DNA from 2 places in the Streptomyces sp. NPDC001194 genome. Region 2 is predicted to be linked to the other one. Evidence: riboswitches for the same ligand, from Rfam matches in the RefSeq annotation. Region 2 holds a riboswitch; the other holds the start of a gene.
The links. Region 2 has a riboswitch for cyclic di-AMP ahead of ACFY1T_RS28305 (peptidoglycan DD-metalloendopeptidase family protein). Riboswitches for the same ligand answer to the same signal wherever they lie in the genome.
Positions count from the first base shown of each region.

Region 1: it holds a riboswitch for cyclic di-AMP, as region 2 does, so the genes downstream of both, ACFY1T_RS29410 (M23 family metallopeptidase) here and ACFY1T_RS28305 (peptidoglycan DD-metalloendopeptidase family protein) in region 2, are expected to answer to the same signal.

Region 1 covers NZ_JBIAXU010000019.1:129,789-137,417, forward strand. Annotated here, with positions in the region: gene ACFY1T_RS29405 (M16 family metallopeptidase) at 1-943, shown strand, start outside; cyclic di-AMP (ydaO/yuaA leader) riboswitch at 1,128-1,286, shown strand; gene ACFY1T_RS29410 (M23 family metallopeptidase) at 1,300-2,094, shown strand; gene ACFY1T_RS29415 (GntR family transcriptional regulator) at 2,273-2,938, shown strand; gene ACFY1T_RS29420 (HPr family phosphocarrier protein) at 3,167-3,448, opposite strand; gene ACFY1T_RS29425 (GNAT family N-acetyltransferase) at 3,633-6,410, shown strand; gene ACFY1T_RS29430 (DUF5998 family protein) at 6,466-7,071, shown strand; gene ACFY1T_RS29435 (alkaline phosphatase family protein) at 7,071-7,629, shown strand, end outside.
Region 2 covers NZ_JBIAXU010000018.1:37,869-45,497, forward strand. Annotated here, with positions in the region: gene ACFY1T_RS28270 (GAF domain-containing protein) at 1-162, opposite strand, end outside; gene ACFY1T_RS28275 (ATP/GTP-binding protein) at 159-788, opposite strand; gene ACFY1T_RS28280 (DUF742 domain-containing protein) at 766-1,155, opposite strand; gene ACFY1T_RS28285 (roadblock/LC7 domain-containing protein) at 1,179-1,607, opposite strand; gene ACFY1T_RS28290 (sensor histidine kinase) at 1,643-3,271, opposite strand; gene ACFY1T_RS28295 (MBL fold metallo-hydrolase) at 3,512-4,711, opposite strand; gene ACFY1T_RS28300 (SGNH/GDSL hydrolase family protein) at 4,933-5,718, opposite strand; gene ACFY1T_RS28305 (peptidoglycan DD-metalloendopeptidase family protein) at 5,885-6,874, opposite strand; cyclic di-AMP (ydaO/yuaA leader) riboswitch at 6,879-7,087, opposite strand; gene ACFY1T_RS28310 (tyrosine-protein phosphatase) at 7,366-7,629, shown strand, end outside.

The DNA of each region.
Region 1 (7,629 bases), on a different contig from region 2:
CGACGAGATCCCGCACGAGCTGGCCAACCCGCAGCGCCGGGCCGCCAAGGAGCTCTCCCGGCAGCTCTTCCCGCCCACCCTGCGGATGTCCCGGCCGCGCCAGGGCACCGAGGAGACGGTCACCCGGATCGACTCCGCGGCCGTACGCGCCTTCTACGAGGCCCACGTACGGCCCGCCACCGCCACCGCGGTGGTCGTCGGCGACCTGACCGGCATCGACCTGGACGCCGTCCTGGGGGACACCCTGGGCGCCTGGACCGGCAACTTCGCCGAGCCGCTCCCGGTCCCGCCGGTCACCGCCGACGACACCGGCCGCGTGGTCATCGTGGACCGGCCCGGCGCGGTCCAGACGCAGCTGCTCATCGGCCGGATCGGGCCGGACCGGCACGACCGGGTCTGGGCGGCGCAGGTGCTCGGCACGTACTGCCTGGGCGGCACCCTCACCTCGCGCCTGGACAAGGTGCTGCGCGAGGAGAAGGGCTACACGTACGGCGTGCGCGCCTTCGGCCAGGTGCTGCGCTCCACGGCCGACGGCAAGGGCGCCTCGATGCTCGCCATCAGCGGTTCGGTGGACACCCCCAACACCGGCCCGGCGCTCGAGGACCTCTGGAAGGTGCTCCGCACGCTCGCGGAGGGCGGCCTGACCGACGCCGAACGGGACGTGGCGGTGCAGAACTTGGTGGGCGTGGCCCCGCTGAAGTTCGAGACGGCCGCGGCCGTCGCCGGCACGCTCGCCGACCAGGTCGAGCAGGAGCTCCCGGACGACTACCAGGCGCAGTTGTACGCGCAGCTGGCCCAGACGGGCACGGTGGAGGCGACTTCGGCCGTTCTGGCCGCCTTCCCGGTGGACCGCCTGGTCACGGTCCTGGTGGGCGACGCCGCGCAGATCGAGGAGCCGGTGCGGGCGCTCGGCATCGGTGAGGTCACCGTCGTCACCAACTGACGGACATTTCAAGGGGCTCCGGCGGCTTGTCCGCCGGAGCCCCTTTTGTCTGTTTCGTGGAGAGGTTGCTCGTATGGGGTGTGGCGTATGCAACAAAAACGCGTGTGTGTTTGGCGATTGACTGATGATCCGCCTAGCGTCGGCCGTGCTGTCCGTCAGTTGTACCCGCCGCATCCGCGGCACCGGGCAGCGATCGCCGAGTCCCCGTCAGGCGCGAGCCTGGGGAGCCGGGGACCCACATGCGTCCCTGGGGTGAATCGGACCGCCTCGCCAGAGGGGGTCCGTAGGAGACCTTCCTGCTCCGAACCCGTCAGCTAACCCGGTAGGCGAGAAGGAAGGAAAGGATCAGCCCCTTCATGGCGTTTGGCAGTCGTGCCGCCGGTAAGCACCGTGGTTCCAGTCGTCTGAGCCGCAAGACCGCCGGTTACGCCGGCATAGCCGCCCTCGCCACCACCGGTGTCGTCGGCTCCCTCGCAGGCCCGGCGTTCGCCGCGTCGGACAAGTCCCCCTCCATGGAGGACACCGGCCTGAACGCCGTCGTGACGGCCGAGGACCTTCCGGGGCAGATCGAGGCCCAGGCCGATGCCCAGGAGCACGCGGCCGAGGCCGCGGCCCTCAAGGCGAAGGCGGAGGCCGACGCGAAGGCGCGCGCCGCCGAGGCCCGGCAGAAGGCCGAGGAGAAGGCGAAGGCCGAGCGCGAGGCCGCCGAGCGTGCCGCCCGCGAGGAGGAGCGCAAGCGCCTCAACACCTTCGTCGCCCCCGTCGACGAGTCCTACATCAGCACCCAGTGGCACGCGGGCGGCGGCATGTGGTCCTCCGGCAGCCACACCGGCATCGACTTCCACGCGGCCTCCGGCACCACGGTGCACGCGGTCGGCCTCGGCACCGTGGTCGAGGCCGGCTGGGGCGGCGCGTACGGCAACAACGTCGTCATCAAGCACGCCGACGGCACGTACACGCAGTACGGCCACATGTCCTCGCTGAGCGTCTCCGTCGGCGACCAGGTCACCGCCGGCCAGCAGATCGGCCTGTCGGGCTCCACCGGCAACTCCAGCGGCCCGCACCTGCACTTCGAGGCCCGTACCGGCGCCCAGTACGGCTCGGACATCGACCCGGTCGCGTACCTGCGCCAGCACGGCGTCAACGTCTGACCCGCAGCACTCCACCGAAGGCCCCGGCTCTCCGAGCCGGGGCCTTCGTGTTGGCCGTAAACATCCGCTATTCACGCCCGCGCTCGGAATTTAACGCGTAGTGCAATAGAGTCCCCGTACGATCGGGATACGGTCGCGGCAATGGCGTCGGCAGTCGGAAATAGGCGGAGGTCCGGACTTGCGTATTCCTGCGCACGCGGTATGCACGGCAATCCGCGAAGACATCGTCTCCGGGGTCTTCGAACCGGGTGCCCGGCTGACCGAGGAACTGCTGGCCCGCCGGTACGGAGTCTCCCGCGTCCCCGTCCGCGAGGCGCTGCGGACCCTGGAGTCCGAAGGCTTCGTCACCACCCGCCGGCACGCGGGCGCCTGCGTCGCCGAGCCCACCGAGCAGGAGGCGGCCGACCTCCTGGAGCTGCGGCTGCTGCTGGAGCCGCTGGCGGCGGCCCGCGCGGCCCGGCGGCGCACCGAGGGCCACCTCAAGGTGTTGCGCGGGCTGGTCAGGCTGGGCCAGGAGCGGGCCAGGCGGGGCCAGGGGGAGGATCTGCGGTCCCTGGGCGGCTGGTTCCACGAGACCCTCGCCCAGGCCTCCGGCAGCCCCGGGCTGATCGCGCTGCTCACGCAGATGCGGCACAAGGTCGCCTGGATGTACGCCGTGGAGGCGCCGGCCCGGCCCGTGGACTCCTGGGCGGAGCACGGCGCGATCGTGGACGCGGTCGCGCGCGGGGACGCCGAGCGGGCCCGGGCGCTGACGGCGGTGCACGCGGAGCGCGCGGCGGGGGCGCACCGGCTGCGGGTGAGGACTTCGCAACATGCCGTAAACATGTCGAGCGGCCCGCATTAACAAAAGGCGCGTATCAAAGAGTGGGAGCGGCCCGGGGAAATGGGGGCGGCTTGAAAAGCGAGTGCGGCTCGTCGGGCGAGGGCTGCGGCAGCTGAATTGGCGCCGCATTTCCTGTCGTCCTGCGCGTGTGCGCTGAATTCCCGAATACGGGGGAACGAAGAAGCCGCGGCCACCGGAATACCGGTGGTGGCCGCGGCTTCTTCGTGTGCCCGGGGTGAACCCGAAGGGTCAGACGGTCTCGGGGAGCTCCTCGAGACCCTCGGCGACCAGCTTCGCGAGGCGGTCCAGCGCCGCCTCGGCGCCCTCGGCGTCGGACGCGAGGATGATCTCCTCGCCGCCCTGCGCACCCAGGCCCAGCACCGCGAGCATGGACGCGGCGTTGACGGGGTTCCCGTCGGCCTTCGCGATGGTCACCGGGACGCCGGAAGCGGTCGTCGCGCGGACGAAGATCGAGGCGGGACGAGCGTGCAGGCCCTCGGCCCAGCCGACGTTGACGCGGCGCTCTGCCATGGTGATGCCCTTCAGGTTCTTACGGTTGTCTAGACCAGTCTCTCACGACGCCCCTCATGCTCCGACCGACCTTCGGCCCGAATCCACCGCCGTTCGACCTACCCCAGCTTGCACTGGTTTGCCCATGCTTGCCGCGTGCGCCGCGCAGGAGCTATCCGGCCAGTCCTGGCCTTAAGATCGCCGCATGACCACCGCGTCGGACCCCTCGTACCCGGCCCACTGGGAAGCGGACGTCGTCCTGCGCGACGGCGGCACCGCCCGGATCAGGCCGATCACCACGGAGGACGCGGGCCGGCTGGTCAGCTTCTACGAGCAGGTCTCCGACGAGTCGAAGTACTACCGCTTCTTCGCGCCCTACCCCCGGCTCTCGGCCCGCGACGTGCACCGCTTCACCCACCACGACTACGTGGACCGGGTCGGCCTCGCGGCGACCGTCGGCGAGGAGTTCATCGGCACCGTCCGCTACGACCGGATCGGCCCCGACGGCCGGCCCGCCTCCGCCCCCGCCGACGAGGCCGAGGTCGCCTTCCTCGTCCAGGACGCCCACCAGGGCCGCGGGGTCGCCTCCGCGCTCCTCGAACACATCGGCGCGGTCGCCCGCGAGCGGGGCATCCGCAGGTTCGCGGCCGAGGTGCTGCCCGCCAACAACAAGATGATCAAGGTGTTCAAGGACGCCGGGTACGAGCAGAAGCGCAGCTTCGAGGACGGCTCCGTCCACCTCACCCTCGACCTCGAACCCACCGCCGAGTCCCTGGCCGTCCAGCGCGCCCGCGAGCAGCGCGCCGAGGCCCGCTCCGTACAGCGGCTGCTGACCCCCCGCTCCGTGGCCGTCATCGGAGTCAGCCGCTCCGGCGGCGGCGTCGGCGCGGCGGCCCTGCGCAACCTGCGCGACAGCGGCTTCCGCGGTCACCTCTACGCCGTGAACGAGGCCGTCACCACCGATCTGCTGGACGGCGTGCGGGCCTACCCCGCGCTCGCCGCCGTCGGCGCCCCCGTCGACCTCGCGGTGATCGCGGTCCCCGCCGAGCGCGTCCCCGAGGCCGTGGCCGCCTGCGGCGAACACGGGGTGCAGGGGCTCGTGGTGCTGTCCGCCGGGTACGGGGAGAGCGGTGCGGCCGGGCTCGACCGGCAGCGCGAACTGGTGCGCCAGGTGCGCTCGTACGGGATGCGGCTGATCGGGCCGAACGCCTACGGCGTGATCAACACCGCCCCCGAGGTCAGGCTCAACGCCTCCCTGACCCCGGCGCCCGCGCCGATCCGGGGCCGCATCGGGCTCTTCACCCAGTCCGGGGCGATCGGCATCTCGCTGCTCTCCGCACTGCTGCGGCGGGGCGAGGGGCTCTCGTCCTTCGTCTCGGCGGGCAACCGGGCGGACGTCTCCGGCAACGACATCCTCCAGTACTGGTACGAGGACGAGGCCACCGACGTCGCGCTCATGTACCTCGAAACCCTCGGCAACCCGCGGAAGTTCACCCGGCTCGCGCGGCGGACGGCGGCCGTGAAGCCGGTGGTCGTCGCACGGGGCGGCCGCCACACCCCGGCCGGGCACGTGGTCCCCGGGACCAGGCTGCCGGACGCCACCGTCTCGGCCCTGCTGCGGCAGGCGGGGGTGATCCGGGTCGGCACGGTGACGGAGCTGGTGGACGTCGGCCTGCTGCTGGCCTCGCAGCCGCTGCCGGCCGGACCGCGCGTGGCGATCCTCGGGAACTCGGAGTCGCTCGGCGTCCTCACGTACGACGCCTGCCTCGCGCAGGGGCTGCGGCCCCGGGCCCCGCGGGACCTGACGACGGCGGCGACCCCGGAGGACTTCCGGACGGCGCTGCGCGCCGCGCTGGGCTCCGCCGAGAACGACGCGGTGATCGTCACCGTGATCCCGTGGGTGAACGAGCAGGAGCCGCAGGACGACCTGGCCGACGCCCTGCGGGACGCGGTCGCCGCGTACCCCGGCAAACCGGTCGCGGTGGTCCACGTGGAACTGGCCGAGCTCGTCGACGCCCTGTCCCCGGCCGGGCTGACCGCCGCGCCCGCGGGCGGGCCGCTGCCCGCCCGCCCCCGCCCCACCGACGAGGACGGGGGCGGGTACGCCCGGCCGGACGTGCGGATCCCCGCGTACCCCGCCGCCGAGCGGGCCGTACGGGCCGTGGCCGAGGCCGTCCGCTACGGCCAGTGGCGGCGCGCCAACGCCGACGCCGGCCAGGTCCCCGAGTACGAGGACATCGACGAGGCCGGCGCCGCCGCCCGGCTCGCCGCCCTGCTGGCCGGCGTGGGCGACGGCGTGCTCACCCTCTCCGAACCCGACGCGGCCGCGCTGCTGGCCCACTACGGGATCCGGGTGCTCCCCACCCTGCCCGCGCCCACCGCCGACGCCGCCGTCCGGGCCGCCCGGAGCCTGGGCTACCCCGTCGCCCTCAAGACCACCGCCCCGCACCTGCGCCACCGCGCGGACCTCGGCGGCGTACGCCTCGACCTCGCCACCGAGGCCGACCTGCGCCGCTCGTACGAGGAGCTCACCGACCTCCTCGGGACCCCCGACGAGCTGCTCCCCGTGGTCCAGGCCATGGTGCCCCGCGGGGTCGACACCGTCGTGCGGTCCGTCATCGACCCCGCCGCCGGCTCCGTCCTCTCCTTCGGGCTCGCGGGCGTCGCCTCCGAGCTGCTGGGCGACACCGCCCACCGCCTCGTCCCCGCCACCGACCGGGACGCCGCCGGGCTGATCCGGTCCATCCGGACCGCACCCCTCCTCTTCGGCTGGCGCGGCAGCGACCCCGTCGACACCGCCGCCCTCGAAGAGCTCCTGCTGCGACTGTCCCGGCTGGTCGACGACCACCCCGAAGTGGTGGGCGTCACGCTCGAACCCGTCGTCGTCGCCACCGAGGGCCTCTCCGTGCTCAGCGCCGCCGTCCGCGTGGCCCACCCGCCCGCCCGCACCGATCTCGGCCCCCGGACACTGCCGAGCTACTGACCGGGCCGTTAGTCCAGCACCTTGGGCGCCCTGGGCGCCCCGTACGGGCCTTAGGATGGGCCCCATGGCGAAATCCGGTACGACGACCCAGGGGCTGCGCACGGCGATCGAGCGCAGCGGCTACTACCCGGCCCTCGTGGCCGAGGCCGTGGAGGCCGCGGTGGGCGGCGAGCCGATCTCGTCGTACCTGGTCCACCAGGAGACGACCTTCGACTCCAACGAGGTGCGCCGGCACGTCACCGTCCTGGTCCTGACCGGCAACCGCTTCATCGTGAGCCACACCGACGAGCAGGCCGCCGACGCCGGGTCCCCCTCCCCGTACGCGACCACCTCCACCGAGTCGGTCAAGATCGGTGCGATCTCCTCCGTGGTGCTCAGCCGCGTCGTCGCCAACCCCGAGTCGTACACCCCCGGCACCCTGCCCCGCGAGGTCGTCCTGACCATCGGCTGGGGCGCGGTCTCCCGGATCGACCTGGAGCCCGCCGCCTGCGGCGACCCGAACTGCGACTCCGACCACGGCTACACCGGAAACTCCACCGCCGACGACCTCAGCCTGCGCGTCAGCGAGGCCGGCGACGGCCCGGAGGCGGTCCGCCAGACCCTCGTCTTCGCGCAGGCGCTCAGTGAAGCGACCGCGGCGACATCCGGTCCCGCCCGCTGATGTCCTACTCCGCACCATCGAACTGGGACGAGCCGGAGCTGCTGGACCTCGGCGGCGCCCCCGTCCCGGAGTACGGAACCGGCTCGCTCGCCGACCTGCTGCCGACCCTCGTGGCCGGCCAGGGCGTCCCCGGGTTCACCGCCGCGATCCCCGAGCTCACCCCGGCCGACCGGAACTGCGTGTTCCTGGTCGACGGCATGGGCTGGGAGCAGATCAAGGCCCACCCTGACGAGGCCCCGTACCTGACCTCCCTCCTCGGCAGCTCGCGCGGCGGCACCGGGCGCCCGATCACCGCGGGCTTCCCGGCGACCACCGCCACCTCGCTGGCCTCCGTGGGCACCGGCCTGCCGCCCGCCCGGCACGGCCTGCCCGGCTACGCCGTGCGCAACCCGGCCACCGGCGAGCTGATGAACCAGCTCCGCTGGTACCCCTGGACCCCGCCGAAGCCCTGGCAGCCGTACCCGACGGTGTTCCAGCAGGCCGACAAGGCGGGGGTGGCGACGGCGCAGGTGTCCTCCCCGGCCTTCCAGACCACCCCGCTCACCAAGATCGCGCTGA
Region 2 (7,629 bases):
GTACGGGGCCGCCAGTACGTCGGCGACCTGCCGCGCGAAGGCGTCGAGCTCGCTGTCCGCCCGTTCCCCCAGGCCCAGTTCGCGCAGTCGGACGGTGCGCGCGGGCGCCTCCCGGTCCACCGGCGTGAGCAGCAGGTGCCCGGTCGACTCGTAGTAGGTCATCTCGGTTCTCCCCTGTCCGGATTCCATGGTTGCGCCGGGTCCGTCGCCGCCGTGAAGAGCAGGTGGTGCACCAGGGCGGCCAGCGCGCCCGTCCCCGAGCTGGTCAGCCGCGCGTCGCACCGTACGACCGGCACCTCGGGCCCGAGCCCCACCGCCTCCCGGACCTCCCCGGCCGTGTAGCGGTGGCCCCCGTCGAACTCGTTGACGGCGACGATGAACCCGATGCCGCGGCGTTCGAAGAAGTCCACGGCCGGGAAGCAGTCGTCGAGCCGGCGCGTGTCCGCGAGGACCACCGCGCCGAGCGCGCCCGCGCACAGCTCCTCCCACAGGAACCAGAACCGCTCCTGCCCCGGCGTCCCGAAGAGGTACAGGACGTGCCGCTCGTCCAGGGTGATCCGCCCGAAGTCGAGCGCGACCGTCGTCGAGGTCTTCGCCTCGACCCCGTCGAGCGGGTCGGGGCCCTCGCTCAGTCCGCTGAGCAGCTCCTCCGTGCACAGCGGCTCGATCTCGCTGACCGCGCCCACGAAGGTCGTCTTGCCCGCCCCGAACCCGCCCGCGACCAGGATCTTCAGCGTCGCGGGCAGGACGGGGGCGGGACGGGTGTCACAGTCGTCGGCGTAAGCCATCGAGCACCGCCCGGAGCAGGTTCTGGTCGTCGGCGGCGACGTATCCGCCGCCGGGGAACCGCGGGGCCTGCGCCGTGACGGCCCCGGATTCCATCAGGTCGGACAGGAGCACCTTCACCACCACCGCCGGCAGCCGCAGCTGTCCGGCCACCTCGGCGACGGTGACGGCCGCGGAGCCCGCGCACAGGCGCAGCGCGAGCGTGTGCTCGGCTCCGAGCGGTCCGCGCGGCCGCACGCCCGTCGCGGTCACCAGGGACAGCAGGTCGAGTGCGGCGGCCGCGCGGGTCCGCCCGCCGCTGGCCGTGTACGGGCGCATGACCCGGCCGGCCGAATCGTCGAGCCAGGGCGTGTCGCGCGGGGCCCCCATCCCGTACGCGGCGCGGGCGCGCATCACTCCGGGTCGCCGACGGGTCGCCGCGGGGGGGCCGCGAGGTACGGCCGGACGCTCTTGACCAGCATCGCCATCTCATAGCCGAGCACACCCGCGTCGGCCTCCCGGTCGGCCAGGACCGCGAGGCAGGTGCCCACCCCGGCGGCCGACACGAAGACGAGTGCGGTGTCGAGCTCGACCACCACCTGCCGGACCTCCGCCCCGCCCCCGAACCGGGATCCGGCGCTCCGCCCGAGCGAGTACAGCCCGGAGGCCAGGGCCGCCAGGTGGTCGGCGCTGTCGCTGTCGAGGCCGTGGACGCAGCTGACGAGGCCGTCGGCGGTGAGGAGGACCGCGCTGCGCGTGTAGGGGACCCGCTGGACCAGGCCGCTGAGCAGCCAGTCCAGGTCCGAGAGCCGACTGGTCTTCGTCGCCGCTTCGCCGCCCATGGTGGTGCGCTCCTTGCCGAGGTGAGAGGTCGGGGTCATGGCTGGTTCTCCGACTGGGCGAGGCCGAAGCCCCGTTGGAAGGCGGCCATCAGGCCCGGGTCGTGCACGGGTTGTTCGGGTGTGTCGGCCGGCCTCGGGGCGGGGGCGTCCCGCAGCTGCGGGGCGACGTGGTGCTGGGCCCGTCGCCGGGGCAGGATCGGCCGGTCGGGATCCGTCCTGGCGGACGGTACGGAGGCCACCACCGTGGCCGGCGGTACGGGCGGTACGGGCGCGGGCGGCGGGGCCGCCCAGGCCCGCGCGGCCGGCTCCGGCGCCCGCGGTGCCTGCGGTGCCCGCGGTGCCCGGGGCTGCGGCATCGGCTGCGGCACCGCCACCCGTACGGGCTCCAGCGGGGGCATCGCGCCCCCGTCGCCGGTCCCCCACGAGGTGGCCCGGGAGCCCCCGAGCGCATCGGCGGCGCTCGGCGCCTCCGCCCCCAGCAGCTCCTGCGGCAGCACCAGCACCGCGAGCACGCCGCCGTAGATGTTGGACTTGAGCTCGACGGCGATCCCGTGCCGCCGGGCCAGCGCCGACACCACGAACAGGCCGATCCGCCCGTCGGCGAGCAGGTGGCGGACGCTGACCTGGTCGGGGTCGACGAGCAGCGCGTTCATGCGGTGCTGCTCCGCGGCCGACATGCCCAGCCCGCGGTCCTCCACCTCGACGGCGATGCCCGCGGTGACCCGCTCGGCGCGCAGCACCACGTCGGTGTCGGGGGCGGAGAACACCGTGGCGTTCTCGACCAGTTCGGCCAGCAGGTGCACGACGTCGGCGACGGCGTGGCCCCGTACGGTGCCGCCCGCCGGGGGCACCACCTTGACCCGCGTGTACTGCTCGACCTCCGCGACGGAGGAGCGGAGCACCTCGCTCAGGTCGATGGGCCGGGTCCACTGGCGCCGGGAGGCGGCGCCGCCGAGCACGGCCAGGTTCTCGGCGTGGCGGCGGATCCGGGTGGCGAGGTGGTCGACGTGGAAGAGCTCCTTGAGGAGGTCGGGGTCCTCGACCGTGTCCTCCATCTCGTCGAGCAGCGAGATCTCCCGGTGCACGAGGGACTGGAGCCGGCGCGCGAGGTTGACGAAGACCTCCACCTTGCGGTCGCTGTCGGACGGCGCGGCCGGGCCGGCCAGCCGCACGAGGGTTGTGTGCGCGTGTTCGCGGGCGCCGCGCAGCTCCTGGGAGAGCAGCCAGAACTCGTCCACCCGGTCCGCGTCGGTGCCGGGCGGCGGCGCCGTCGGGCCGCCGCGGACGGGGCGTACCGGCGGCTCGCCCCGCTCCAGCCGTTCGGCGGCCGTCCGCAGCTCCTGGCGTCCGCGCACGCTGGAGCGGCGCAGGGCCTCGCAGCGGTCCCGGACGGCCTTGGCGGAGCGCTGCGCCCCGAGGAGGGCGGCGGTGAGCGCTCCGACGACGAGCAGCGCGCAACCCGCGAGGACCGGCCACAGCCGGGCGTCCCGCTCCCCCGCGCCGCCGCCCAGCTGGAGGGTGAAGATCACCGCGGCGGCCCCGCTGAGCCCGGCGGCGAGCGTGGGCAGCAGGGCCGCGCGGACCAGCTGGGGGCGTATCTGCCGGACGGGACCGGTGGCGGCGTGTCTCGACGGGGCGTGGCGGGCGGCGCGGAGTCCGGACATCGGCGTCCTCTACGTGGGGCCCGGGCCCCCGAGGTGCCGGGGCCCGGTGTGGATCACGGTGTTGATCACCGGATACCCACGCTAGACCGCACAATCCCGCCGCTGACAGCCAGTTGGGGAACTTCGGCGGGGTGCTTCCCGCTCCCGGTGGAGCGCTCGTACGACAGCCCGAATCCGCCGGGGCGCGCACGCGCGGCGGCCCTGCCGGGGGCGCACCACCCCCGGCTGCCGGAACACCGCCTACGAGCCGACGGCCTCCGGTTCTTCGTGCGCGGCGGCCGCGGGACGCGCGGCGGTGACCGGCCGGGAGGACGCCGGCGGTACGGGCGGGGCCGAGGCCACGAACGGGCGCCACCACGCCTCGCTCGGGGCGTCCGCGTCGCCCGGCTCGAACGGCTGGCCCGGGATCGGCAGCGCGATCGCCGCCCCGGTGGCCTCCGCGGCGGCCACGGTGCCCTCGCCCGGCTCGTCCCACGGGTGCAGCGCCAGGTTGAAGGTGCCCCAGTGGATCGGCAGCATCGTGCCGTGCGGGATCCCGCCCTGGAGGTCGAGGTGGGCCTGCATGCCCTCCTCGGGAGTCATGTGGATGTCGGGCCAGTACTCCGAGTACGCACCGATCTGGATCATGGTGGCGTCGAAGGGGCCGTGCGCCGCGCCGATCTCCGCGAACCCGGGGAAGTACCCGGTGTCGCCGCTGTGGAAGATCCGGTGCTCGTCACCCGCGACCACCCACGAGGCCCACAGGGTGTTCTGCTGGTTGCGCAGGCCCCGACCGCAGAAGTGCCGTGCGGGGGTCGCGGTGAGCGAGAGCCCGGCTACCTCCGTGGCCTCGTTCCAGTCGAGCTCGCGCAGCCGGTCCGGTGACACGCCCCAGCGCTCGAGGTGGGCGCCCACGCCGAGCGGCACGGCGAAGACCGTGTCCGTCCCGGCCAGCTCCTTGATCGTCGGCAGGTCGAGGTGGTCGTAGTGGTCGTGCGAGATCACCACGACGTCGACCGGCCCCAGCGAGGCCAGCGGTACCGGCGCGGGGTGCAGCCGCTTGGGACCGGCGAACGGGAACGGGGAGCACCGCTCACCCCACACCGGGTCGAACAGCACCCGCCGCCCGTCGATCTCCGCGAGCACGCCCGAGTGCCCCATCCAGGTCAGGCGCAACCCGCTCACCGGCGGCTTCGCCAGCTCGGCGAGGGTCGTCGGATACACGGGGATCGGCGCGCCGGGGTTGCGCCGGGTCCGCTGCTCCTTGTGGAAGTAGATCTTGGCGAACTCCATCATGGAGCCGGAAGGCCTGGTCCGGGCCCCGACCGGGTTCTGGAAGACGCCGTCGGCGAAGTTCGGCGAGCGCCGGATCCGCTCCAGGCGGGCGCCGGACGGATCCGCGCCGAAGGCTTCGGGCCGCAGGGCGCGCAGCCGGGGACGCAGGGGACGGGAGCCGGTCAAAGCGCCTCCTGGGAGGGTGGGGCGGATGGTCGTGAGGCCGTACGGAATACCGGTCTACCACCATGCCAACGCGCACCGGCCCCGAAGGATTCCGCCGCGCGCCCCCGTTCTCGCGCCGCCTGCACGACCGCCCCGCTCGCCGCCTCCGGGGCGCCCTCGCGGCCGGCCCCCACCACGGCCCCCACTCCCGCCGGACCGTTCCCCCGCCCCGCCCCCGCGCGCTACAGCGGCAGCAGGTCCGGACGCTTCGCCTCCACGTGGTCCCCCGAGGACTCCCCGCGCAGCCGCCGCCCGATCCACGGCACCAGGTACTCCCGCGCCCACTGGATGTTGTCCCGGGTCACGTCCACCGAGCCGCGCGGCTGTTGGGGCGGCCACGGCTGGTCGGGATCGGTCGGCACCTCCAGCCCCAGCACCTGGGCGGCGCGCAGCGCGACCCGGGTGTGCCCCTCCGGTGAGAGGTGCAGCCGGTCGTCGTCCCAGGCCCGCCGGTCCTGTACGGACTTCAGCGACCAGAGGTCGAGCACCGGGCAGTCGTACCGGTCGGCGATGGCGCGCACGTGCGCGTTGTACGTCGCGATCTTGCCCCGCAGGTGCTTGAGGACCGGGACGCCCCGGGTGTCGAAGCCCGTGGTGATCATGACCTGGCCGACGGCCCCGGAGAGGTCGGCGACCGCCGCCTCGAACCGCTCGGCCGCGTCGTCCGGGTCGCTGCCGGGCCGGATGATGTCGTTGCCGCCCGCGCAGAAGCTCACCAGGTCCGGTGCGAGCTCCTTGGCGCGGGGGACCTGCTCGGCCACGATCTGGTCGAGGAGGCGTCCCCGCACGGCCAGGTTCGCGTACCGGAACTCGTTTTCCTCGCGCTGATCGGCCAGGAGTACGGCCAGCCGGTCCGCCCAGCCGAGAAAGGTCCCCCCGGGTCCCGGGTCCCCCACGCCCTCGGTGAAGCTGTCCCCGATCGCCGCGTACGAGCCGATGGTCTTGAGTGTCGTCGTCGTCGCTGCCACGAGAACACATCCTTCACCCCGGTGCGTGACCTACGCCACCGTAGGCAGGGGTTGACGGCCCGTGATCTATACCACCTGGTCGGTACGGAATAACAGTGCGTGAGGCCGGGACCCCCCTCGGGTCCCGGCCTCACGGGTCCGGCCGCCTCTCCGACGGCGGGAGCCGTCAGATGCTCACGCCCTTCGAGCGGAGGTAGGCCAGCGGGTCGATGTCCGAGCCGTAGGACGGCCCGGTGCGGATCTCGAAGTGCAGGTGCGGGCCGGTCGAGTTGCCGGTGGAACCGGAGAGGCCGATGGTCTGGCCGCCGGTGACGCTCTGGCCGACCGAGACGGAGAGCTGGGACAGGTGGCCGTACTGGGAGTACTTGCCGTCCGCGTGCCGGATGACGACCTCGTTGCCGTACGCACCGCCCCAGCCCGCGGAGACCACCGTGCCCGCGCCGACGGCGCGGACGGTGGTGCCGGAGCTCGCGATGAAGTCGACACCGGTGTGGTAGCCGCTGGACCACATGGCGCCGGGGGTCTTGTACTGGGTGGAGATGCCGCCACCGCCGACGGGGGCGACGAAGCCCGCGGCGCTCACCGCGGCGGCGGACTTGGCGGCGGTGCTCTTCTTGGCGGGAGCGGCGGCGGGGGCGGGGGCCGCCGCGGCGTCCGCGGAGCCCTTCCCCTTCGAGGCCGATCCTGCGGCCGGGTCCGCGGCCGAGGACTTCTTCGCCGGGGCCGGGGCCGCCTTCTGCGCGGGAGCCGGGGCCGCCGCGCCCTTCGCGTCGAGGGTCAGCTTCAGCCCGGGGTGGATCAGGGAGGGGTCGGCGCCGACGGCCTCGCGGTTGTCGGCGTACAGCTGCTGCCAGCCGCCCGAGAGGTGGCGGTCCTGGGCGATCTTGGAGAGGTAGTCCCCCGGCACGACGGTGTAGACGGCCGAAGTGGCGGGCGAGCCCTGCGCGACGGCGGCCGGCGCGGCCTGCGGCGCCGCCGGAAGCTGCGGCGCCTGCACGGGTGCGGCCGCGGGTGCGCCGGCCGGGGCTCCGGCCGCCTGGGCGCCGGCGGCACCCAGCAGCGGCAGCGCGAGGGCCGCACCGCCGGTGCCCGCGACGGCGAAGCCGCGCGCCACGGAACGGGACTTGGGACGTCGGTGCTTACCCTTTGCAGGCATGGCGAATTCCTCTCCGTCGCCTGCGAGGTGAGCTGTCGGGTTCGGACTGGAGATGTCCGGCCGTCCGTGAACAGAACATGAACGGCTTCACCCCGAGCTGTTCCGATGCGAATGATCGGGAACAGCGGCCTACCTGGTTCCCCCGCTCCTGCCGCGCGCGTGAATAGTCGGGTGCGGTTTCCGGACGGCGGCAGGATTCGGCGGTCCATCCGGATCGATCGCGAAGGTAATCGAGTTGAGCCACACCGAACAAGCCACGAATTTCCTGACGGATTCACAGAACCGGGAATCCGCCGGAATTCCGGTCACCCTCCGTCCATTCCGCCGCGCCAACAACCCCTCCGGCCGGGCCATTCGGCTTTGACGATCAGGCACTCACGGTCACCGTATGATCTGGCTCACGGGGCCCCGCCCGATCTCGCCTCCGGTTATGGCAAGTTGGCCCCAAGTAGTGTAATTCGGGCACACCACGACGATGCGGAGGAGTTCCCGTGACCCAGCAGATACCCCGGCCCCCGCGGACGGAGCCCGTACCGGAGCCCGAGCTCTCGGGAGTGCGCAACTTCCGTGACGTGGGCGGCCTCCCGACCGCCGACGGGCGGAGGGTCAAGCCGGGAAAACTGTTCCGTAGCGGACATCTGGCACATGCCACCGAAACCGATGCAGAGTTCCTCGAGTCGCTCGGCCTGCACACCATCTTCGATTTCCGCAACAACGCCGACCACGCTTTGGAGGGGGCCGACGTCGAGCTCCCC